2 regions of the Paraburkholderia sp. BR10936 genome follow, and region 2 is predicted to be linked to the other one. Evidence: riboswitches for the same ligand, from Rfam matches in the RefSeq annotation. Region 2 holds a riboswitch; the other holds the start of a gene.
What was found. A riboswitch is a leader RNA that binds a small molecule or an ion and turns the genes downstream of it on or off. The one in region 2 is predicted to bind manganese.

Region 1: linked by a shared signal. The riboswitch ahead of AB4Y36_RS25020 (sodium:calcium antiporter) and the one ahead of AB4Y36_RS13790 (TMEM165/GDT1 family protein) in region 2 are both predicted to bind manganese.

The regions. Positions count from the first base shown of each region.
Region 1 covers NZ_JBFRCM010000013.1:21,301-33,181, reverse strand. Annotated here, with positions in the region: gene AB4Y36_RS25040 (bifunctional diguanylate cyclase/phosphodiesterase) at 1-1,048, opposite strand, end outside; gene AB4Y36_RS25035 (hypothetical protein) at 1,045-1,434, opposite strand; gene AB4Y36_RS25030 (acyl-CoA dehydrogenase) at 1,799-3,646, shown strand; gene ugpB (sn-glycerol-3-phosphate ABC transporter substrate-binding protein UgpB) at 3,764-5,110, opposite strand; yybP-ykoY riboswitch at 5,827-5,930, shown strand; gene AB4Y36_RS25020 (sodium:calcium antiporter) at 6,108-7,106, shown strand; gene AB4Y36_RS25015 (HPP family protein) at 7,125-8,216, opposite strand; gene AB4Y36_RS25010 (TetR/AcrR family transcriptional regulator) at 8,379-8,981, shown strand; gene AB4Y36_RS25005 (MFS transporter) at 9,027-10,466, shown strand; gene AB4Y36_RS25000 (helix-turn-helix domain-containing protein) at 10,709-10,870, opposite strand; gene AB4Y36_RS24995 (hypothetical protein) at 10,867-11,214, opposite strand.
Region 2 covers NZ_JBFRCM010000005.1:335,695-347,575, forward strand. Annotated here, with positions in the region: gene AB4Y36_RS13750 (DeoR/GlpR family DNA-binding transcription regulator) at 1-605, shown strand, start outside; gene AB4Y36_RS13755 (SDR family NAD(P)-dependent oxidoreductase) at 615-1,337, shown strand; partial or broken gene AB4Y36_RS13760 (amidohydrolase family protein) at 1,404-1,724, opposite strand; partial or broken gene AB4Y36_RS13765 (ISKra4 family transposase) at 1,715-2,510, opposite strand; gene AB4Y36_RS13770 (hypothetical protein) at 2,616-3,080, shown strand; partial or broken gene AB4Y36_RS13775 (YncE family protein) at 3,330-3,680, shown strand; gene AB4Y36_RS13780 (permease) at 3,704-4,927, shown strand; gene AB4Y36_RS13785 (cation diffusion facilitator family transporter) at 5,020-5,880, opposite strand; gene AB4Y36_RS13790 (TMEM165/GDT1 family protein) at 6,058-6,648, opposite strand; yybP-ykoY riboswitch at 6,679-6,841, opposite strand; gene AB4Y36_RS13795 (metal/formaldehyde-sensitive transcriptional repressor) at 6,943-7,218, shown strand; gene dmeF (CDF family Co(II)/Ni(II) efflux transporter DmeF) at 7,226-8,515, shown strand; gene AB4Y36_RS13805 (DUF1289 domain-containing protein) at 8,519-8,719, shown strand; gene AB4Y36_RS13810 (YncE family protein) at 8,732-9,727, opposite strand; gene AB4Y36_RS13815 (MFS transporter) at 9,772-11,013, opposite strand; gene AB4Y36_RS13820 (twin-arginine translocation signal domain-containing protein) at 11,220-11,372, opposite strand; gene AB4Y36_RS13825 (chromate transporter) at 11,400-11,881, opposite strand, start outside.

The DNA.
Region 1 (11,881 bases), on a different contig from region 2:
CGCCGCCCACGCGCGCCACGAACTCGCCTTCGCGCATCAGGCTCGAAAGACGCCGCGCGAGAATGCGCAGCACTTCGTCGCCAGCGTGATGGCCGTGCAGGTCGTTGATTTCCTTGAAGCGGTTCAGGTCGATGCCGATGAGCGCCAGCTTGCGGGTGTCCTGCGTGCGCGCCAGTTCGGCGTCGATGCGTGCGTTGAAGCTCGCGCGATTGGGCAGGCCGGTGAGCATGTCGCTCATCGCCATCGTGCGCAGATGCTCGACGGATTCGGCGCGCACGCTGTCGTCGAGCAGAAAGCTCACGCAGCCTGCACCCGCGATCACGAGCGCCATGCACGCCACGGCGAGCGCGAGCGCGTGCAACGCGGCGGGATTCGAAAAGTGTCCGTCGAGCGGCATCGGCACCACCTGGAACGCGGACATGCCGGTGAAGTGCAGCGCGGCGATGGCGAGCGCGAGCACGCCCGCCACGAGGCGCGCGGACGCGTCGGCGCTCGCCCGCGCGCTGGCCGCGTTCTCCTGCGGGCGCCGAGCGGCCACGCCCGCGAGATGCAGCGCGAGCGCGCTGATTGCGACTGCAAACACGATCGACAAGGCGATCCCGACGCGATTCCAGATCACGATGCCTTCCACGCGATACGCGAGCATGCCCGCGTAATGCATGAGCGCGACCGCCAGCCCGACGATCGCACCGCCCAGCGCGGGCGCAGCACGCGTGAGACGGTTCGCGGCGTGGCTCGTGGCGAGCAGGAACCCCGCGAAACTACCCACGAGCGCGATGAGCAGCGACGTGATGGTCAGCACGGGGTCGAAGGCGATCGGCACGCCCGGTTCGAAGCCGAGCATGGCGACGAAGTGCGTGCACCAGATATCGGCGGCGGCCACGACGGCCGCGATGAACGACCAGCCCATGTGCTGCAGCGATCGCGTGGCGAACGCGCGCAGGACGAGCCGCGCCGTGACCCACGAGCCCGCGGCACAGATCAGCAGCGCGACGACGACGAGCCACAGGTTGTGTTTGTAGACGATGCAGCCCGCCACGCTCATCATGGGAAGATCTCCTTGTTCACCACTCGTTCACCCGGACGTCGGACGAAGCCGCGTCCCTGTTCGCCCGCACGCGCGGCTTCCAGGCTGCCCGCCTGGTGTTCGGTACGCGCACTCAGGTTCGCGTTGCCTTCCGCGATTTCGAGCGCGGCCTGCTCCACGTGCGCCGTGCTCGTGCTGACCTCCTGCATGGCGCGCGCCATCTGGGCGATCGCCCCCTTGAGCGCGACCGCCGTGGGCGCGCTGGCCGGAACGCCGTCCACCGCGAGGCACGAATACATGATCGCGTCGGCGGCGCGCGCGACGTCGTCGAGCGCGCGAATGGCCACGCGCGGTTGCGAGCCGGACAGTCGAAGCGACTGCGCGCGATCCGGCGAATCTGCCAGCATGAACGACACTTGAATGAGGAAGAAAAGTTGCAGGTAGGCGTTAATGCGGCGGCAGCTGATGGACCTTGATGCGCCTGGTTGAATTCGGCTGCAAAAAGAGCCGCCGTAAAGGCATCGGCGCGACTCGTTGGCGGGCTCGACAGGAAAATCGGGACCGCGCACGAGTTTACGGCAGCAAATCAATAAACTTCAGGAAACCCTTTATGGGACAGGTATTTGCAAACGTTTGCAATGTTTTGGTCCCGTTTATTTGCCGCTTGCCGAACGAGCCCCGTTTATCGCTGGAGAAACCACCAATAGCACGACCGTTCTATTTTAGGTACGCTAGCAGCCTTCTCCTCTCAAGATGCGAGACCGTTCCGCCATGTCGCTGATCCTTTCCCGCCGCGATCTGAACTTCCTGCTCTACGAATGGCTCGATGTCGAAAGCCTCACGCGTATTCCGCGCTACGCCGATCACACGCGCGAGACCTTCGACGCCGCGCTCGACACCTGCGAGAAGATCGCCACTGACCTCTTCGCGCCGCACAACAAGAAGAACGATCAGTACGAACCGCACTTCGACGGCGAAACGGTCACGATCATCCCCGAGGTCAAGACGGCGTTGAAGGCGTTCAGCGACGCAGGCCTGATGGCCGCAGGTCAGGACTACGAATACGGCGGCATGCAGTTGCCGCTCGTCGTCGAGAAGGCAGGCTTCGCGTGGTTCAAGGGGGCGAACGTCGGCACGAGCGCCTATCCGTTCCTCACCATCGGCAACGCGAACCTGCTGCTCGCGCATGGCAGTGCAAAGCAGATCGACACCTTCGTGCGCCCCGAACTGGAAGGCCGCTATTTCGGCACGATGTGCCTTTCCGAGCCGCAAGCGGGTTCGTCGCTTTCGGATGTCGCCACGCGGGCCGACTTCGAATGCGACTCCCCGCTCGGCGCGCAATATCGTCTGCGCGGCAACAAGATGTGGATCTCGGGTGGCGAGCACGAGCTTGCCGAGAACATCGTGCACCTCGTGCTCGCCAAGATTCCCGGTCCCGACGGCAAGCTCATTGCGGGTGTCAAAGGCATCTCGCTGTTCGTCGTGCCCAAGTACCTCGTGAACGAGGACGGCTCGCGCGGCGAGCGCAACGACGTCGTGCTCGCAGGCCTCAATCACAAGATGGGCTATCGCGGCACGACGAACTGCCTGCTGAATTTCGGCGAAGGCACGCAGCACACGCCGGGCGGCCGCGCGGGCGCGATCGGCTACCTCGTGGGCGAGCCGCATCACGGGCTCGCGTACATGTTCCACATGATGAACGAGGCGCGCATTGGCGTGGGGCTCGGCGCGACGATGCTCGGCTATACCGGCTATCTGTATGCGCTCGATTACGCGCGCAACCGTCCGCAAGGGCGTCCCGTGGGCGCGGCGGGCAAAGATCCGGCTTCGCCGCAGGTGAGGCTCGTGGAGCACGCCGACGTGCGCCGCATGCTGCTCGCGCAAAAGAGCTACGTGGAAGGCGCGCTCGCACTCAACCTCTGGTGCGCCAAACTCGTGGACGAAGCGGGTGCTGCCAGCGGCGCGGCGCGCGAACCGCTCTCACTGCTGCTGGACCTGCTCACCCCCATCGCGAAGAGCTGGCCTTCGCAATGGTGTCTCGCGGCCAACGACCTCGCCATCCAGGTGCACGGCGGCTATGGCTACACGCGCGAGTACAACGTCGAACAGTTCTATCGCGACAACCGTCTCAATCCGATCCACGAAGGCACGCATGGCATTCAGGGGCTCGACCTGCTCGGCCGCAAGGTCGTCATCAAGGACGGTGCGGCGCTCAAGGTCTTCGTGGCGCGCGTGCAGGCTACGCTCGAACGCGCACACGCTTCGGGCACGGCAGACGAGGCCGCCCACGCAAGCACGCTCGCAGCCGCACTCGAGCGGCTCACGCAAGTCACGCGGCGGTTGTGGGCAGCCGGCGACCCGGCGGTGACGCTCGCCAATGCTTCGGTGTACCTGGAAGCGTTCGGCCACGTGGTCCTCGCCTGGGTGTGGCTCGAACAGGCGCTCGTGGCACGCGCGGCGCTCGCCAAAACCGGCGGCGAGGAGGCGGACTTCTATCGCGGCAAGCTCGCGGCGGCCGCTTACTTCTTCGCATGGGAGTTGCCGAAAACCGGCGCGCAGTTCGATCTGCTCGCCTCGCTCGACCGCACCACGCTCGACATGCAGGACGCGTGGTTCTAAAGCCGCGATCACGGAGCGAAAGCCAGGCGCCCCAAAAGACCGGACTGGCGTCGGCCTTTTGAGGCGCTGCCCGATGCCGCACGCGAGGCATCGGTTCACTTCACGTGCGTCGGGCCGTCAGTTCGCGGCCTGCTGCTCGAAACGCCTGAGCAGATCGTTGCCGCGCGAGTTGGCCGAATCGAGCGCCTGTTGCGGCGTCTTGGCGCCCGTCCACACCTGTTCGAGTTCCTCGTCCACGATCGTGCGGATCTGCGGCATGTTGCCAAGACGCAGGCCCTTGGTCCACGGCAGCGGCGGCTTGTTGAGCATCTGCTTCGTGGCCGTGTCGGCGCCGGGATGCGACGCGTAGAAGCCTTGTTGCTGCGTGAGTTCGTACGCGGCCTTCGTCACCGGCAGATAGCCCGTGTCCTGATGCCACTTCGCGGCCACGGCCGGTGAGCTCAGGTACGCGAGGAACTTCGCCACGCCCTTGTAGACCTCGGGGTTCTTGCCGCCCAGCACCCACAGGCTCGCCCCGCCGATGATAGCGTTCTGCGGCGCGCCCTTCACGCTCGGATCGTACGGCATCATGCCGGTGCCGAACTTGAATTTCGCATACTGCTGCACGTTCGCCAGCGCACCCGACGAGCCCATCATGATGCCGCAGTCGCCGCTATAGAACTTCGCGGTGGCTTCATCCTTGCGGCCCACATAGGTGAAGGTGCCCTGCTTCGCCATGTTTTGCAGGAAGGCGATATGCGCGACCTGCAACGGCTTGTTGATTTCGAGTTGCGCGTCGAGGCCGTCAAAGCCGTTGTTGCGCGTCGCGATCGGTGCGCCTTGCCACGCGCTGTAGTTCTCTATCTGGATCCAGCCCTGCCAGCCCGTGATAAAGCCGCAGTTCATGCCCGAGGCCTTCAGCTTCGCGGCGGCTTCGGCGACTTCGGGCCAGGTTTTCGGCGGCGCGTCGGGCAGGCCGGCCTTCTTGAAAGCGTCGCGATTGTAGTAGAGCACCGGCGTCGAGCTGTTGAACGGCATCGACACCAGATGGCCCGTCCTGGCATCGCTGTAATAGCTCGCGATGGTCGGCACGAAGGCCTTCTCGTCGAGCGGCACGCCGGCGGTCTTCATCACGTCGTACACGGGCAGCACGGCCTTCTTTGCGTTCATCATCGTGGCGGTGCCGACTTCGTACACCTGGAGGATGGCGGGCGCGTCGCCGCTGCGATAAGCCGCGATGCCGGCAGCGAGCGTCTGGTCGTAGGTGCCCTTGAAGACGGGCACGATCTTGTATTCGCTTTGCGACGCGTTGAATTGTTCGGCGATCGCGTTCACGCGTTCGCCGAGCTGGGACTCCATGGCATGCCAGAACTGGATTTCCGTGGCGGCATGCGCGGCTTGAGCGCCGCCCGCCAGCACCGCGGCGGCGATCAGCGCGCGCAAGCGGCCGCGCGAACCTGCGCGTTGTATCTCGTGCTTTTTCATCTGGGTCTTCTTCCTGTTATTGGTCGTTGTCCCGGCGCATGCGCGCGAGGAGGCGCGGCGCGGGACTTTGGTTCAGGACTTCGATTTTCGACTTTGATACATCGGACCGTCCGCCGGCGGTCGTTTGCACGCGTGCACGGCACCCTCGGCCCAAGGCAGGGCAAGGGTAGCACAGCGAATGGGACGCCCGTGTGATGGCTTGCCGCGCGGTGTCAATGGTCCGCGGGATCGTGGCAACAGACGCAGAACTTGTTGCCTTCGGGGTCGCGAAAGTACGCGCCGTAGTAGTTCGGGTGATAGTGCGGGCGCAGCCCGGGCGCGCCCTCGTCGGCACCTTGCCTCCTCGTTTGCAGCGGCGCGTGGGGCGGTGTCAGCCGCGCCGCTGCGCCATGAACAGCACAGAAGCGGGCTTGCCGCTGCGCGGGTCGAGCGGCTCGCGCAGCGCACGCAAATCGAGACCGCTCACGTCGAGCAACGCGACCCAGCTTTCGAGCGCTCGCGGGCCACCAGAACGCGTCGGGCAAGACGATCGACGCGGACACGGGCGAGCTCGTCAACGCGGTCGCCTCGTTCGGCGACTTCGACAACGATGCGAGCAACGACAAGCAGGCGATGGTGATGGCCGCGCTGCGTCACAAGTTCGGGTTCGCTTCGCGCGAGGCACCGCGGCGGGCGCGCCGGAAATCGCTCGCCGCCATGAACTTCGGCTATAATCGCCCCCTGTCTTAGGGGAGTAGTCTGCAACGCCTGCTTCGGCGTTGCGCCGCCGTCAACATAATTGGTGCCCCTGCACCATGGCGCCGGCAGCCGTATTGCGGATCATTGCAGCGCATCGCTGCAATAGCGCGGCCTGACGAGACCTATGACGTTTTCCCTTTCACCCGGGCCGGGCGAAGGGAAGCGTCATGGTTTCGGTGCCCGGCTCGCACATCACGGCAAAAATAATGACTCGTCTCGCCCCGCTTCACCTCCTCATTTGCGCCACGGAGCGAACGTCATGATCTTGACGTTCGCCTTGCTCATTGCCGCGGCCGGCATCATCTACCTGTCCTGCGAGACGTTCGTCAATAGCGTCGAGTGGCTCGGCCACAAGCTCAAGGTCACGCAAACCGCAACCGGCACGATCCTCGCCGCATTCGGCACGGCGCTGCCCGAGAGCGTGGTCACGCTCGTTGCCGTCGCTTTCGGCGGCGATCCCGCGCACAAGGAAATCGGCGTAGGCGCCGCGATTGGCGGCCCGCTCGCGCTCAGCACGATCGCCTATGCCGTCGTGGGCTTCGCGTTGCTAGCGACAGCAAAGCGCGTGGGGCGCGAGCGCGCGGCCACCGTCGACGTCAATACACGCCGTCTGCGCCGCGACCAGCTCTGGTTCCTCGCAATCTTCGTCGCGAAGATCGCGCTCGGGCTCGTGGTGTTCAGCTTCAAGCCGGTACTGGGGATCGCGTTTCTCGCGGCCTACGCGTTCTACTGCTGGAAGGAGCTTTCCGCCGAAGATAGCGGCGAGGTGGAAGGCGATCTCGAGCCGCTGAAGCTGCGCCCGCACGACGACAATCCGGCCATGGTGTGGATTCTGCTGCAGACGCTGGGCGCGCTCGCGGTGATCTTCGCGGCCTCGCATCTGTTCGTGCAGCAGATCGGCGCGGTGGGACCGTGGCTCGGTCTGAGCCCGCAGTTGACCGCCGTGTTGTTCAGCCCGATCGCCACCGAGCTGCCCGAGATCATGAACGCGATCATCTGGGTGCGCCAGGGCAAGGAGCGGCTGGCGCTGGCGAACATCAGCGGCGCGATGATGATTCAGGCCACCATTCCCACGGCGTTCGGCCTCTTCTTCACGCCGTGGCATCTCGGCACGCCTTCGATTCTCGCGGCCGTGACGACCATGATCGCCATCCTGATCCTGCAATGGGCGTTTCGCGCGCCGAAGGTACGTAGCCGTCAGCTCACACATGTCGGCTGGCTCTATGCAGTGTTCGCGGTGTTGCTGTTCGTGGTGTGACGCGGCCAGACGCCAGGCTCAGGCTGCCTCGGCGGCGGCCTGGGCAACGCCCGCGTGGTGATGGAGCCAGCGGATCATGTCCGAATGCCTGACCACGCCAACCAGCCGACGCGCATCGTCCATCACTGGAATGTCGTGGTAGGCATGCTCGACAAAAATCGGCACCAGATGCGCGAGCGGCGTGGCCCGATGGACGGCGTGCACGCCGGCTGCCATCACGGCTTCGACCGTTTCTTCCACGCGCGCCGATTCGCGCTGCGCCGCGCGACGCAGCGTGTTCCTGAATCGCTTGAGGCCAGCCGCCGGCGCAAGGTCGCCGAGCGCGTGATGCGTGACGACGCCGACCACGCGATCCATCGCATCGACCACGGGGAGCGTCGAAGCACCGTGGCGGCGGAACATCTCGTGCGCCGCACGCGCGCCCATTGTTGCGGGCACGGCGGGACAGCCGATCGACATGATCTCCTCGCAAGTTAGTTGTTCGAACGATTTTTGCGGAAAATCCAGCGGCGCGAGTCGCTGTTGCGACAGCACGGCAAGCGGCGCGGCAGCGGCTTCCGGCGTGGGACGAAACGCAGCGCGCGGATAGCGGTGCCCGGTCAGCGCGTGGAAGGCCAGCGCCGCACTGAGCAACGCGAAGGACTGGAACGCAATAGGCGCGATCACGAAGTGAAAGCCGAGCGCGTGAACCGCGGGGCCGCCGAGCACGGCGGTCAGCGCGACCGCGCCTGAAGGCGGATGGACGCAGCGGCACAGGAACATCGCGCAGATCGCGAGCGCCACCGCCACGGAAGCCGCCGCGACCGGCGATGCGATCCATTGCGCGCACGCCACGCCCACCAGCGCAGAGACGAAGTTGCCGCCAAGAATCGACCACGGCTGCGCAAGCGGGCTGTCCGATGCGCCGAACAGCAGCACCGCGGATGCGCCCATGGGCGCCACGAGCAACGGGATATTGCCCGCCGCGCCGAACGTCACTTGGGTTGCGAGTCCCGTGAACGCGATGCCGATCAACGCTCCGCCACAGCGTCGCCCCCGCTCGCGCCATTGCGGCGCAGCCGGGTTGGGCACGAAACTCGTGAACCATTCGATGAGCGCGGTGCGGGTCATAGCGGGGCTTGCTGGTCAGTATGTCGGCCAGATTACCGACGCGCGCCGAATATCAACAATTGATATTTCTGTGCGTACATATAATTCATCCTGTATGCATGTTTGGATTCGCCACGCACATTTTTCTCGGCAATTCGGAATCGATTGGTCTAGAATGACGACATGAAATCCGATACCCGTTCTGGCCCCGGCCGTCCACGCGAATTCGACGAGCAGGAAGCCGTGCAGAACGCGCTAGAGGTGTTCCGCGCGCGCGGCTATGCGGCAACGTCGCTGCCCGACCTGATCGAGGGTACGCAGCTCTCGCGCGGCAGCCTCTACAAGGCGTTCGGCGACAAGCACCAGCTCTTTCTCGCGGCGCTCGACTTCTATACCGAGCGCGGTATCGTACGGCTTACGCGCAATCTGCGGCACGCGTCGGCGCGCACCGCGCTGCGCGAGGCGCTGCGTCACTACGTGCGCCTTTCCGTCGGCCTCGAAGGGCTTGCGGGCTGCCCGGTGACAGCCGCCGCCACCGAATGCCTGCCCTTCGATGCCGAAGTGAAAGCCCGCGTCACGGACATGTTCGCGCGCATGCAGGCGCTGCTCGCCGGCGCGATCCGGCGAGGCCAGGCAGCGGGCGAACTGGCCGCCGACCAGAATGCCGACGATCTCGCGCGCTTCCTGCTCTGCACGATCGAAGGTATGCGCGTGCTGGGCAAGACTGACGCCGGCGGGCACGCGATCGATGCAATTGCTGAAATCGCGCTGAGCGCCATCCGCTAGTTTTTTTGGCTAATTAGGAACCGATTAGTTCCATATGGAGGCTGCATGACGAATCTTTCGACTATCGAAATGCCGTCCACGCGAGCGGGCGCACGCACCTGGTGGGCGTTGACCGTGCTGCTGATGGGCACGCTGTTGCCGCCGCTCGACTTCTTTATCGTCAACGTCGCGCTGCCGTCGATGCAGGCCGACCTGCATGCCAGCCCCGCTATCGCGCAACTGGTGATTTCGGCCTATGCAGCGACCTACGCGATCTTTCTCATTACGGGCGGCCGGCTCGGCGACCTGTACGGACGGCGGCGCATCTTTCTCGTGGGCATCCTCGCGTTTGCGGCGGCTTCGGCCGTGTGCGGGTTCGCCAGTTCGCCCGCAGCGCTGGTGACGGGACGCATCCTTCAGGGCGGCGCCGCAGCCGTCATGGCACCCCAGGCGCTTGCGTCGATCCATGCGCTCTTTCCGGCGCATCAGAAGGGGCTTGCACTCAGCCTCTTTGGCGCGGCTTACGGGATCGCCGCGGTCGCCGGCCAGGCGCTCGGCGGCGTGCTCGTCTCGGCCAACGTATTCGGACTCGGCTGGCGCAGCATCTTCCTCATCAACCTGCCCGTCGTGATGGCGGCCGCGCCAGCGGCGTACTGGCTCGTGCGTGAAAGCCGCTCGGACCACCCCGCGAAGCTCGATCCCGGCGGCATGGTCCTGCTCGGCATCGCGCTGGCTGCGCTCGTCGTGCCGCTGATCGAAGGCCGCGAGCGCGGCTGGCCGGTCTGGACGTGGGCGTTGCTCATTGGCGCCGCGCCACTGTTCGCGATCTTCTGGCGCTACGAGGCGCGCGTCGCGAACGCCGGGCGCGACGCGCTCGTGCCGCCCGTCATCTTCGCCGCGCCCGGCCTCGTGCGCGGGCTCGTTGCCACGCTCTTCTTCTATTCGCTCGCACCGTTCTTCATGATGTTCGCGATTTACGTCCAGCGTGCGCTCGGGCTCGCGCCACTCGAAGTCGGATTGCGCATTCTGCCCCTGGGCGTCGGCTTTCTGGTCGGGCCGCTGCTCAATCCACTTATCGTGCGCCAGTTCGGGCATCGTGCGGCGGCGGCCGGTATGGCAATCGAGGGGTGCGGATTACTTTGGACTGCCATGCTTGTTCACGATGCTCAACTCCACGCACTCAACGCATCGCTCTTTCTGATCGGCTTCGGCCAGGGCGTGGCGCTGCCCGCGCTCGTCAGGCGCAATGTCGAATGTGTCGATCGACGCTGGTCCGGTCTTGCCGCTGGGCTCGTCAGCTCGGTTTTGCAGGTCAGTGCCGCGCTCGCCGTGGCGCTGCTCGGTGGCCTGTTTTTCGCACTTGCCGGGCCGGATGCGAGCAGCGCGCAGGTGGCTCGCGCGTTCGCAATAACCGTTGCGATTATCGGCATTCTGCTTTTCGTTGCAGCGTTGCTCGCCAGCGGGCGCAATAATCACGTGCCGCAATTGCGCAATCAGCTCGTATAAGAATAAGTGCGCCCGACGCGCTGCATGAAACGATGGCCATGCGTCGGGCCGATCGAACTCGTCAACGAATACGGCCAGCACGCGCGCGGTGTGCGTGAAGGTAAGCGGTCGAGTCGCCCTGCTCGATGTGCCCGATGTAGACGGCCTGATCGTAGAACCGTTTGCTTTTTGAGTTAACAAACCCATGCGTCCGCGTCCGGATAGGTAACCGGTTCCCACAAACGGTTACCTGAGCGCGCGCATCAGTCGAACGTTGGCGAGGTCAGTTGATAGCCGTAGCGGCTGATGGTATCGATGCGCACTTCGATGCCTTCGCGCGCGAGCTTGCGCCGCTGACGCGAGACGACGAGGTTGACGGTTGAAGCGTCGATGTCCTCTTTCTCGGGCCACGCGTAGCGAATCATCTGGTCGCGCGGCGCGCGATAGCGTGTGCATACGCTCGTGCATTTCCATGAACGAGAACTGTAGCGAAAGCACGCGTCGGCGCCCGCGCGCAGCACCTTCGAGGTCCCAGCGCAAGACCGGTGGGCATCGCGCGGATATCCTCGGCGAGCCGGCGCCCGTCCGGTGCGAACAGGCCGTAGAAGTTGTCGCGCTGGTCGGGGCGTCGGAAGCGCGCGTCGATGGCGCCGGCAAGGCTCGCGTCGCTGCGCGAATCGAAGTACCGCAGTTGCCAGCGCAGGCGGCTGTCGGTCTCGCGCATCATGGCGCGCGTCACTGAGTATTCGATGATGCCGAGCAGCGCCATGAACGCGAGCGAGAAGATCGCTGCGGAAACGGTGAACCAGCGGAACGTGGTCCTCTGCCAGTGGTCGGGCCAATGACCCGCACGTCCGGCACCGCCCGCGACGACGCCGGAACGAACAGGCCAGGCCCGAGCGCCCGCCAGGCAGGTTCATCGCGCGCCTCGCACACAGGGCCCGGCGTCGCGCAACGCCTGCAGTTGCGCGGTCGTGCATCGCCTGCAGTTGCGCGGTCGTGCATCGCGCGCACGGTGCTTTCTCGCTGACTGACGCGGCTACCCGACCATGGGCAATGAATGGTCGGCTCGATGACTCACTGGCGAACCCACGATCGCGGATGCGGCCGCCGCACCGCATCTGACTCAGCAGGCATGTCACAGCTACCCGTTCGTCAAACCGGCCCACGAGGTCACGCATGCCGGTCTGATACCGGAAATCACGGAACTCGAGGCGGTGGGTGACGACCCGAACTCGGACGATGACACCCGCCGATATCGAAGCCGCCCAGCAGCGTCTCGCCGACCGGTACCGCAGCGATTGCCTGCGGCGGCACACCGCGGCCGCGGTTACCTTTCCCGCGTATTCACACTGAGATCCGGCAGGCGCTCGGTGGGCCGTAGGTTACCGATAAATCTTGTGCAGTGCACCTTGTCCGGTTGGCGCCTGACTTTC
Region 2 (11,881 bases):
CGCCCGAGGAATCGCTCGAACAGCGCCGCCAGAGCTTCCAGGCCGAGAAAGACGCCATCGGCCACGCGGCCGCCGCCCACGTGCACACCGGCGACACGATCTTCCTCGACAGCGGCACCACCACCGCCGCGCTGGCGCGCGCGCTCGCGCAGGCGGGCCGCCACGACATTCGCGTGGTGACGAACAACCTGCTCGTCGTGCAGGCGCTCGCGGGCAGCAGCGTGCCGCTCACGCTGATCGGCGGCGAAGTGCGCGAGTCGAGCATGAGTACGCTCGGACCGATCGCGCAGCTCGCGCTCACGCGCGTGACGGTCGACAAGGCCTTTCTCGGCGCCGATGGCGTGGTGCCCGGCCGCGGCCTGTGCGAAGCGACCGGCGACCAGGCCTACCTCAAGGAGTGCCTCATGCGGCAGGCCGCGAGCCTCTTCGTGCTCGTGACCGCCGACAAGCTCAACCGCGACAGCCAGCAGCACTGGGCGCCGATCGAGAAGCCGTGGACGCTCATCACGGACGCGAGCGCTTCGGATGGCGAGCTGCAGGCATTTCGCAATCTCGCGGGGCTCACGATCGAGCTGATCGAAGTGTCTGCGGGAGCCGCGCATTGAAAGACGACGATGGACAACGCAACGAACACCGCAAATAGCACGTCAACGCCTCCCACGAACAAGCGCATGGTCGTGACGGGCGCAAGCTCCGGCATCGGCTACGCGATTGCGAAGCACCTGCTCGCCGAGGGCCATGACGTGATCGGTCTGAGCCGCAGCGCGCCGGATCTCGATCATCCGCGCTTCACCTGGTGCGCCGCGGACCTCGACGATGCGGCCGCAATTGCCGGAGTCGCACAACGCATGGGCGCGGTGGATGGCCTCGTGCACGCAGCCGGCTTCATGAAAACGGCGCGCATCGGCGAACTCGACGCAGCGAGCGGCGAAGCAATGTGGCGCCTGCACGTGGGCGCCGCCTCGGCGCTCGCCAATGCGCTCGTGCCCGCCATGCCCGGAGGCGGCCGCATCGTGCTGATCGGCAGCCGCGTGTCGGGGGGCTCCGCCGGGCGCAGTCAGTACGCCGCCGTCAAGGCCGCCATGGTCGGCATGGCGCGTTCGTGGGCCATCGAGCTGGCACCGCGCGGCATTACCGTCAACATCGTCTCGCCCGCCGCGACCGCCACGCCCATGTTGAACGACCCGAAGCGCACGTCCAGCGCGCCGGTCATGCCGCCGATCGGGCGCTACGTGACGGCGGAGGAAGTGGCCTCGATGGTCGCGTATCTGCTCGGCCCGCAGGCCGGCGCGATCACGGGCCAGCAGATCATGATCTGCGGGGGGAGTTCGCTGTAGGGCGGGCGTGGGTGCGGAGGCTGTCGCGCAGCGCGCGCCTCTGATCTTCTTTCGCCTCGCACGTGCTCAACGTCCTTGCGCAGTAAGGGCAGCGTCCAGTCGCGGATAGACACGGCGTGCGTTGCCTTCGTAGATCTTGAACCGCTGGTCGGGGTTCATGTCCGCGGCTTCGATATAGCGTTTCGTGTCGTCGAAATAGTGCTGCGTGTATGGATCGATGGCGCGCACCGCTCCTATCATCTCGCTCGCGAACAGGATGTTGTCGACGGGAACCACCTCGGTTAGCAATTCGATGCCGGGCTGGTGATAAACGCAGGTGTCGAAAAACACGTTGTTGAGGAGATGCGCTTCCAGGAGACCGCGCCAAAGCGGGGGCGCTATGCCGCGTTATTGTGAGCGTGCTTGTTGACCGCGAGCGTCGGATACCATCGCTCAAACGTGATCGCAACTGCTCATTCGGGACCGCCGTCCTCACCTGCAGAAGGGCATGCGCGGGAGCGGGCCGCCACGCCATCTGCTGCCGCTTCACAAAGCGCTTGCTGACCACCTGGTTGACCGCCGATTCGACGAAGCTCGAGGTGATCGGCTCGCCGTGACGATCCGTAGTTCACAATAAAGCTTTGGTTATTTTCGATGTAACCGATGAACTCCTCCAGTCTGGCCGGCAGCCTGACCTCCTCTGGACTGCCAACCGCGGCGAGTTCCCAGCCCACGCTTTCGAGCCGCTGCAGCGCCGCATAAGGGCAGCCGTGCCAGAGTGCCACTTTGCACTGCCTATCGATCATCGCTCCGATGGACGGCCGTTCGCCGCAATCCGGCAACCCCTTGATCACCTGTTCCAGATTCTGCACTCGCATGGCGACGTGAAACCAGTCGAGTACCTTATCGCCACAATCGCCAAAGTCGAGCTGGGCGCGACGCACGGTGTCGCCGCCGTCGGACAGGAAAGCTACTGGCTGGTCCGCACCGACACCCTCCTGGGCGAGAAACGTCAGCATCCGATCGGCGGGCGCGTGCTCGAGTGTATGAACGTATGCGAAGTTGTGTCCGCCGCCGTCATCGTGCAGTGATTTTCCGACGATCACTCCGAACCAGCCGTCCTGCTGTGTCCGGCCAGCCGAATATATCCGCGTCGATACCCACTGCGCGTACTGAACTGTATTGCGGAATAGCGTCGTTCGGCGCGCTATTGTTTCTACATGGCCCGCCGCGCCCCACACAGCCAAGTCTGAACGACGCGCCAGGCATACACGTGCGTTGGAGACGCGCCATGATGCGATGCTCGCCGATCATTCCGGCGCATGTTTGACGTGGGCGCGCGATGCCGGCTGGACCGTCATGGACACGATCGAGCCGGCGGAACTCGACCTTCGACGTCGGCGCCTGTTCGGATTCACGGGCGAGCGCCTGTGGTGCTGGATTTACCGCACCCGGGACAGGCAATTCGCAGCGCGACTGGCTGGAGCCCGGCTGCAGGCGGTCGGCGCCACGCCAGGTGACGCCATCACAGCGTTGCGCCGCAGCGCCGCTGACTATCAGCGCGTTTGCCACGTTACCCTGCCACACACCCCGGCTGTCCCGCTTGTCAGACCTGAACCCATTGCTCCGATGCTGGCCGACAGCTACCACGCGCTCGTTAGCGATGTCCGGCACTTCGGCGGCTTCTGGCGGGCGGGCCCGGAGCTGGGCGATGCTGCGCGCCGTTACCAGCGAGCCAGAATCGGCGGCGCGCGGCACCTCTAATGCATGCTCCACCGCGGTGTGGCCGATCGCGAAACAGCGCTGGACTGATAACCCGCATTTTCAGTCAAGCGTCTAAAACGCAGGAAACCTGTCACCGTGAAAACGCGCACGCAATCCTCCGATGTCGTCGTGCTGCGGTTCGTGACAATGACGTCGTGATTTCTTCGGACCTCAATGGCGATAAGCGCACGCAATCCAGTTTCCGTTGTAACGTGCCACGCCCACCGCATCAGGCAATTGTCTACAAGTCTCCCGGTGGGCATGACGGGTGCTGAATATGTCGCCGTTGTCGACTGGCGCGCACGCAAGGTCGTAAAAATCATTCGGACGGGAAAAGGGGCACACCACTTCCGGTCTCTTGCCGATGGCCAACATGTGCTCGTGACGAATCACGTGGGCACTACCATCAGCATCCTTGACCATACCCTGATGAACGTCGGGAGCATCACGGGGTTGCCACCAGGACCAGACGACATGGAGCTGAATCCAGACCGGCGATATCTGTGGGTCACGTTCCGCTTTACCCGTTACGTGGGCGTAATCAATGTCGGCAAGTCACCCCACGGCATCTACTTCTACAATCGCGCGCCATTGTTTTAGGCGCGCAATCCAGGGAGGTCGTGATGTACATTTTCGGCACACTGGGTCATGCCCTGTGGATGTCCTTCACCATGTTGTGGCAGATATTCTGGGGACTCAGCCTGGGGTTTCTCTTCTCGGCCGTCATCGAAGTGATGGTCTCGAAGTCTGAAATGTCAAGGCTTCTACCGGACAACTCCCCGCGCTCCATATCGCTAGCGAGCCTGCTTGGTGCCGCGTCATCATCCTGCTCCTATGCAGCCGTTGCCATGGCGCACTCGATGATTCGAAAAGGGGCCGACTTCAGTGCTGCCATGGCATTCCAGTTTGCCGCTACCAACCTGGTGCTTGAACTGGGCGTGCTCATGTGGGTGCTGATTGCGTGGCAGTTCGCCGCTGCCGAGTTTCTCGGCGGCCCAATCATGATTGTCGTGCTTGCCCTGCTGTTTCGCTTCCTTTTGCGAGATTCACTCAGAAAGCAGGCTGTCGAACAGGCGGACAAAGGTATCACCGGTAGCATGGAAGGGCATGCCGCAATGTCGATGGGCGAACAAAAAGGCACATGGAAACAACGCCTCACATCGAGGGACGGCTGGACAGCCATCAGCCATAACTACGTGATGAACTGGGTCATGCTATGGCGAGACATTGGCGTAGGATTGCTCGTTGCCGGCGCCTTAGCGGCATGGGTACCGGATAGCTTCTGGCAGAAATTCATTCTGGTCAGTCATCCAACCCTCGCCATGATATGGGGCGCCTTCGTCGGGCCACTCATCGCGGTCGCGTCATTCACCTGTTCGGTCGGCAACGTGCCACTGGCGGCCGTTCTGTGGAAAGGTGGCATCAGCTTCGGAGGCGTTGCCTCGTTCATATTCGGCGACCTCATCATCCTCCCCATTCTCAATATCTACCGGAAGTACTACGGCGGCAGAATGACGGCGTTCATGATAGCTACGTTCTACATCGCGATGGTTGTCGCCGCGCTTGTTGTCGAGGCCCTCTTTCAGCTGTTGGGCTGGGTACCTCACGAACGGCAGACGGCAGTTATCAATGTGGCGATCTCATTCAACTACACGACAGTACTGAACATCATCTTCGGTGTCGTGTTCGTGATGATGTCGGCGGTTTTTTTCAGAACCGGTGGCCCCGGGATGATGCGGATGATGGAAGGCGGCGAACACGATCGTCATCACGGTACTGGACACGACGCTCATTCCCGGTGGCATCGCCCCCCTGCAGATGACCGCCACTCCAATCATCAACAATAATTCCTGAACAGCGCGGCGGTTTGGCCGCGCATGGAAGTCAGAGAGCGTATGTCTGCGATGAACCGCGCAGTGCCCGCGCACTTTGTCACCGTTTACTTCAGCATGTCGTCCAGCCGCGGATCCTTGATTCCCGCGGGCGCGACGTGCGCAGTCACATCGGACGCGGGAAAGAGTCGCGCCACGGCTTTCTCGACACCGTCGGCAATTGCGTGTCCTTGCGCTACTGTCATCTGCCCATCGACCTCCAGATGGAACTCGACGAACACGCGGTCTCCACCATTGCGAGACGCGACCGCCGCCTCGATGCGCGTTCGTTTGGCCGCACCCAGCTCGCGATCTAGCAGTTGAACCAACGCACCCAGTGCCATGCCGCGAGCGTTCCACAGCATGTAGACAGAGATCGCGAGCGCGCCAAGCGCATCGGCGCGAGCCAATGCCAGGAAATGATTGAGCAGCAGCGCAACGAGCACGGTAACGTTGACGGCCACATCAGTGAGATAGTGCGCCCGATCGGCCGAGATGGCAGTCGAACCGGTGCGCCTCCCGACGAGGGTCTGCATGCCGACCAGCCCGGATGCCGCGAGAGTGCTGAACACGATCACCCAGATTCCGAGCCCTGTCTGGTTCAGCGGCTCCGGCCAGAGCAAACGTCTGACCGACTCGATGCCGAGCACAACCGCGGCCGCGCCAAGCAACAACGCCTGAACGAACGCCGCGATAGCCTCAGCCTTTCCGTGACCGTATCGGTGGCCGCGATCAGCGGGACGCGCGGCGTAGCGCACACCGAAGAAGGTCACGCATGACGCGACAACGTCCACCAGACCGTCCGCGGCCGAGGTGAGAAGAGAGATGGACCCTGTTGCGACCCATGCCCATATCTTGACCAGAACGAGGCCCAGGGCGACGACCAGCGCCACGATGGAAGACATGCGCCGCAGCGCTTCGTCGGACATTGGCAGGAGCCCCCGTGTGCGAAGCATCACCGTGATTCGTGCGGATTGTGCGGAACAGTCGTGGCAATCGCCCCCCAATCGCCAAGCCATGCAGCAAATATCGGCCCCGAGTCGTTGGCAGGCGGTCGGTTGGCAGCGAATCGCGCGATCCGGCTGCGTTCGCGTGCCCCCTGCCGCTCAGAAAAGCGGGTGGGCGTCTGGGTAAAGCGCCGTTCTGAGCGCGAAGCCGCCCAACACCACGAAGATGACGGCCGCCACAGCGTGCACCGCCTTCGTCGGCAAGCGATCTGCAAATTTGTGACCGAGATAAATAGCGGGCACATTGGCGAGCATCATGCCCAGTGTGGTTCCCGCGACCACACCAACGAATTCATGGAACCGCGCGGCGAGAGCGATCGTCACGATCTGCGTCTTGTCGCCCATCTCCGCGAGGAAGAACGTCACGACGGTGGTGCCGAACACACCGAAATGTCCCTTCGTCGTGACGGCATCCGCATCGTCGAGCTTGTCCGGAATGAGAATCCAGATGGCCATCAGGGCAAAAGATGCCACCACCGCCCAGTTCATGACATTGGGGTTGATGACACTCGCGAGCCAGGCTCCAAGCGCGCCTGAGCCGGCGTGATTGATCAGTGTCGCCACGAGGACGCCAAGCACGATAGGGACAGGCTTGCGGTAGCGTGCAGCCAGAACGAGCGAAAGCAGTTGGGTCTTGTCGCCGATTTCGGCGAGGCCCACGACGCTGGTCGAAACGAGGAAGGATTCCATGGGGTCGTTATCACCGGGCCGCGCAGTCAGAACGCGATGACAGATACCCCCGCGACCCGGCTAGGTGGGGATATACGTCATCGGTCTTGCCAGGCTTGCGCTGCACACGCCATGTCGCCAGTTAGCGGACAAGTATGTTGACGTGCGCCTCCAGACAACGCGCCTGGAGCGGCTACTCCCCGAAGAGTGCCGCGATTATCGAAGCATCGCGCCGTGTCCTGCAAGGATATCTTAGTATACCCCTCCACCCTATTATGTTAATATACCCCCCTACGCTATAACTGGAGGCGGAGCATGAGCCATACGATTCGCGAAAAGCAGAAACTGCTCAACCGGGTACGCCGCATCAAGGGACAGGTCGAGGCCATCGAGCGTGCGCTCGAGGACGAGCGCGGTTGCATGGACGTCCTGCAACTCATTACGAGCAGCCGCGGCGCGATGAACGGCCTGCTCGCGGTGGTTCTTGAAGACCATATCCGGACGCACCTTGTCGACGCAGAGCCGCACGACGACGAGCACGGCAGCGGCACCGAGCAACTGATCGAAGTAGTCCACAGCTACTTCAAGTGAGAGAAACATGAGTCAATTCGAGGATGCCGCCTTCGGGGCGGGACATGACCATATCTTCCTGGGCGCTGCCCACGAAGAGAACGAGCGCAGGACATGGATGGTGATTGCGCTGTGCAGCGCGATGATGGTGACCGAGATCGTCGGCGGAAGCCTTTTTGGCTCGCTTGCGCTCGTTGCCGATGGCCTGCACATGTCAACACACGCCGGCGCGATGCTCATCGCTGCGCTCGCGTATACGTACGCGCGAAAGCATGCGAGCGACAGCCGCTTCGTATTCGGTACCGGGAAGCTGGGCGATCTCGCGGGCTTTACCAGCGCCATTGTGCTCGCCATGATCGCGCTGCTGATCGGGTACGAGGCGGTTTCGCGCTTTCTCTCGCCCGTGCCCATCCACTTCGGCCAGGCGATCCCCATCGCCGTTCTTGGCCTGCTGGTGAATATTGCAAGCGTCTGGCTGCTCAGCGGCAACCATCACGGCCACAGTCATGGACATGGGCACAGCCACGGCCACGGGCACGGACATGAAGACGAACACGGTCATGAGGAAGAGGCGCATCGCATCTTCGGTACTGCTGGAGTTTTCGCCGTGTCGATCTTCGAAGATGGCGTGCCACCCGTCTTCCGTATTACGCCTGAGACGGCTTCGTCGAACCTGACCGCCGACGCGGTATCAGTCACGACGGTTCGCCCCGACGGTTCCCGTCAGACCTTCGCGTTTGCCGACCGTGGGAGCTATCTGGAGTCGAAAGATGACATTCCCGAGCCGCATGCATTCAGGGCGATTGTCGGCTTGCCCGATGGCGAGCAGTCAATCGAATTCGAAGAGCACGATCACAGTCACGAAGACGCACATGCTGCCGCGAACCGCGACCACAACATCCGCTCGGCCTACATTCACGTCATCGCAGACGCGGCAGTTTCCGTGCTCGCGATCATCGGCCTCCTGCTGGCCCGTGCGTTCGGCTGGGTCTGGATGGATCCGCTCGCAGGCGTGATCGGCGCCCTGGTGATTGCTAACTGGTCGTGGGGCCTGATGCGCGATACGGGAGGCATTCTGCTCGACATGAATCTGGATAAGCGCATGGCCGAAAACGTTCGTCACATTATTGAAGACAACGGTGACGCCGTGCTTGATCTCCATGTCTGGCGCGTCGGTCCGGGCCACATGAGTGCGGCGGTGTCAGTCGTCACCAGTGAAGCACAACGCAGCCCCGGCTTTTATCACGCGGCGCTCAAGCGCTTTAAGGGGCTGTCCCATGTGACGGTCGAAGTGAACGCCCCTCGCGCCGCCACGTAAACCATGGCTGCCAAATCGCCCTGCATCGACCTGTGCGCGTTCGATGGCAAGACCGGGTTCTGCACGGGCTGCTACCGGACGCGTGAGGAAGCTCGCGGCTGGAAAAAGATGACGGACCACCGGCGCCATCAGATCCTCAATGAAAGGTCCCGGCGCGAGGCAAAGCTGGGACGTGAAGCGACGCGGGCGTCGGAGCAGGACTGAAGACCGCACACCCTATCGCGGCGTCATGATCCGCAACACAGGATGTCCGTCGACATCTTTCAACGGAAAGTACGACCGGTGTGTCGCTGCATCGACAGCGACAACGTGCGCATTCGGTCCCACGTGCCCGTCGCCGATCTTCGACACGTGGGACGCGTCAACGCTGAACATCGACACGACGCCGCTCTCGCCAGCCACATAGACGGTGCGCAGTGCCGGATCGAACGCCAGGACGTCCGGATCGCCACCCGTGTCGAACGCCGAGACAACGTTCATTGAGCGCGTGTCGAACACGAGCAGCCGGTAATTGTCCTCACAGGCGATCAGCGCGAGGCGTGAGTCCGGGAGAATCAGCAGTCCGTGATTTCCCTTCGCGCCAGGCAGGTCGGTCCGGGAAACGATCACGTTCGTGGCCGGGTCGATCTCCACCAGCTGGCGTCGCGTCTGCACGTTGACGAAGATGTGTCTCGAAACCGGATCGTATTGCGAATTGCCGGCCTCCCCGTCGAGCGGAATCGTCGCAATACGCCGGTTGCCCGGGACATCGATCACCGTCTCGGTCTCACCAGTCTCGTCCGAGACGTAGAGCCGGCGCGCGTCGCTCGCATACGCCATGCCGTCCGGATAGACGCCGCCGGGCACCCGGGCGGTGATCTTCAGCGTACGCTCGTCGATCGCGACAATCTCGTTCGTGCCGGTCGCGGACGCATAGACGCGGGACAGTTCGGGCACGGCGAGCACGCCATGCACCGCCGAGACGCCAGCCACGCGTGCGACGACCCGCGAGGCCAGGGTATCGAACACCACGACCTCGCTGTCGCCCAGGTGCGCGATGAACAGCAGATGCCGGCCAGGGTCATAGCTTTCATAGTCGAACCGGGACGCACGTCCTGGCAGTGGCACGTCCTCAATGTGCTTCAGTGGCAGATTGCCGACTTCCGCGTCATCCGCTCCGTGCGCCACACAACCCGCGCCGCCCCCGGCCACAACCGCGAACGCGAAAACCATGGAAATGAGTTGCACGACGAAGCGATGGTCTGGGTGTGCCCGTTTCACGATGAACCTCCGTCCGGCCTGATGTGCCGAAAAGCGGCGAGCACCGCGAGATCGTAGGCAATCTTGAGCGTGCCGCACGCCACGAGGGGCGCGCCGAGCCACCCCAGGCCCAACAGCGCCCCCGAGAGAGTTGGCGCGACGGCCGCCGCGAGGCTACGTGGCACTGCCGTAAAGCTCGCAGCGGCCGGACGTTCGGGCGGTGTCACGACGGCCATCACGTAGGCACTCCGGGTCGGCACATCGAGCTGCGAAAGCGCACTGCGCGCCAGCAACAGCGCGAGGGTCAATGGCAGCGTGGGCGTGAAGGCGGCAGCGATCAGGCACACGCTCGACGGAATGTGGGTGAATACCATCGTGTTGAGCAGGCCGATCCTTCGGGCAATCGGAGCAGCTGCCAGTTGCGAACCGGCGCTCAGCAACCCGGACCAAAAAAAGAACTGCCCTGCGGCGGCGAGAGACACGCCAAAGCGCTGGATAAGCCACAGCGTCAGCAGGGAATTCACGAGCAGGCCCCCGGCAAACGCGTCGACGCTGAACAGCAACGCGAGACGTGAAACGATACCGCGCGACGGGCCGAGAGGCGTCCGGACTGCCGCCACGTGGGCCTCGCGCTTTGGCAGCCGGAGGTACAGCAGGAAGACGACGATGCCCGTTATCGCATAGCCAATGAACATCGCGCGCATGGCGAAGAGCGCGGAAACGCCAGCATGCGCAGCAAGCCAGTCCGGGAGCCCCGCGAGCAGAGCGCCGAGTGCCGCCGAAAGGCCGCCCACGAGGCTGTAGCGCGCGAAGAGCACAGTTCGGGCGTCGCCCTTCGCTGCTTCTGCGAGGCGCGCGTGCTCAAGCGGCAGGAAAAGGCTGACGTCACCCGAACTCGGGTTGAGCGTGCCGACAAACGCCACCACGAGCAGCGGCCAGAATGACGACAGGAAACCAAACGCAAGACCGGTTGCCGCCATCAGGGCTGCAGCGAAGAGCAGCAGTGCACGCTGCGGGTAACGGCTACCCAGCAGGCCGACAACAATCGTCGCCGCGGCCGAGCCGAGCAGTGTGGCGCTGCCGATCAGGCCTACCGTGAGTTTCCCGAAACCAAGCGACAGAAGATAGGCGGGCAGCAGCACCGCGACAAAGCCGTCGCAGATTCCGCGCAGACTCCGCGCGGCGAGCAGCAGCCACGCGCTTCGGTCCACGCCCGCAGGCGGGAGCAGGATCGACAATGCCGCCCTGGCTGGAGTCATCGCAATACCCTGATTTTCATCGTGTGCAGGATGTGGCTGGACAGCTGATAGGCGGGTTCCCTGAATGGATCACCAGCCCGAAGCCGCCGGTCTCGCGTGCCCTGACGAGCCCTTCCTCTGCCCTGTTCGCTGCTGCGGCGGCCGGCTTGTGATGGAAGTTGTAAGGGGGTTCCGCCGTGCGGGCATCAATGACCGCTTCGAGCGCATTAGAGGCAAACGGCCGTGGGGAGCGCATTGACGAGCCTGTCGAAATGGCCCGGCACGCTGGTCGCGTGGACCATCCGCGCCTGGGCCAGCATCATCCCTGCACCGGCAGCGCCAGAATCGTGCAAAAAGGTACGTCGCGATTTCATGTGCATTCCTCGCAGGTTTCCCGCGCGCGGTGGTCACCGGGCGTGCAGATGGAGAAGCGGATAGAGGACGAGGCCAATCAGGGCGGCAGCGACGACGATTACGGGCTCAGGCAGCTTCCTGAAGCGCCACAGCAGCAGCATGCCTGCGATCGCAATCAGCGCGGTTGGCCAGTCGATGACCGAACGTCTGGCAATGATGACGACCGAACCGGTAATTGCCCCCACGGCCGCAGCGGTAATGCCATCGACAAACGCCTTCACGGCAGGCAGCCGCCCGTATTTCTTGAAGTACGGTGCGGGCAGCACGGTGAACAGGTAGCACGGCAAAAACGTGCCGAGTGCAGCGACGCAGGCACCCGCCAACCCTGCAACCAGATAGCCGATGAAACCTACCGTGATGACAACCGGCCCTGGCGTGATCATCGCGACAGCCACTGCATCGACGAACTGTCTGTCGTTGAGCCAGTGGTGCTCGGTCACCACGCCACCGTAGAGAAACGGCACGATCGCGAGAC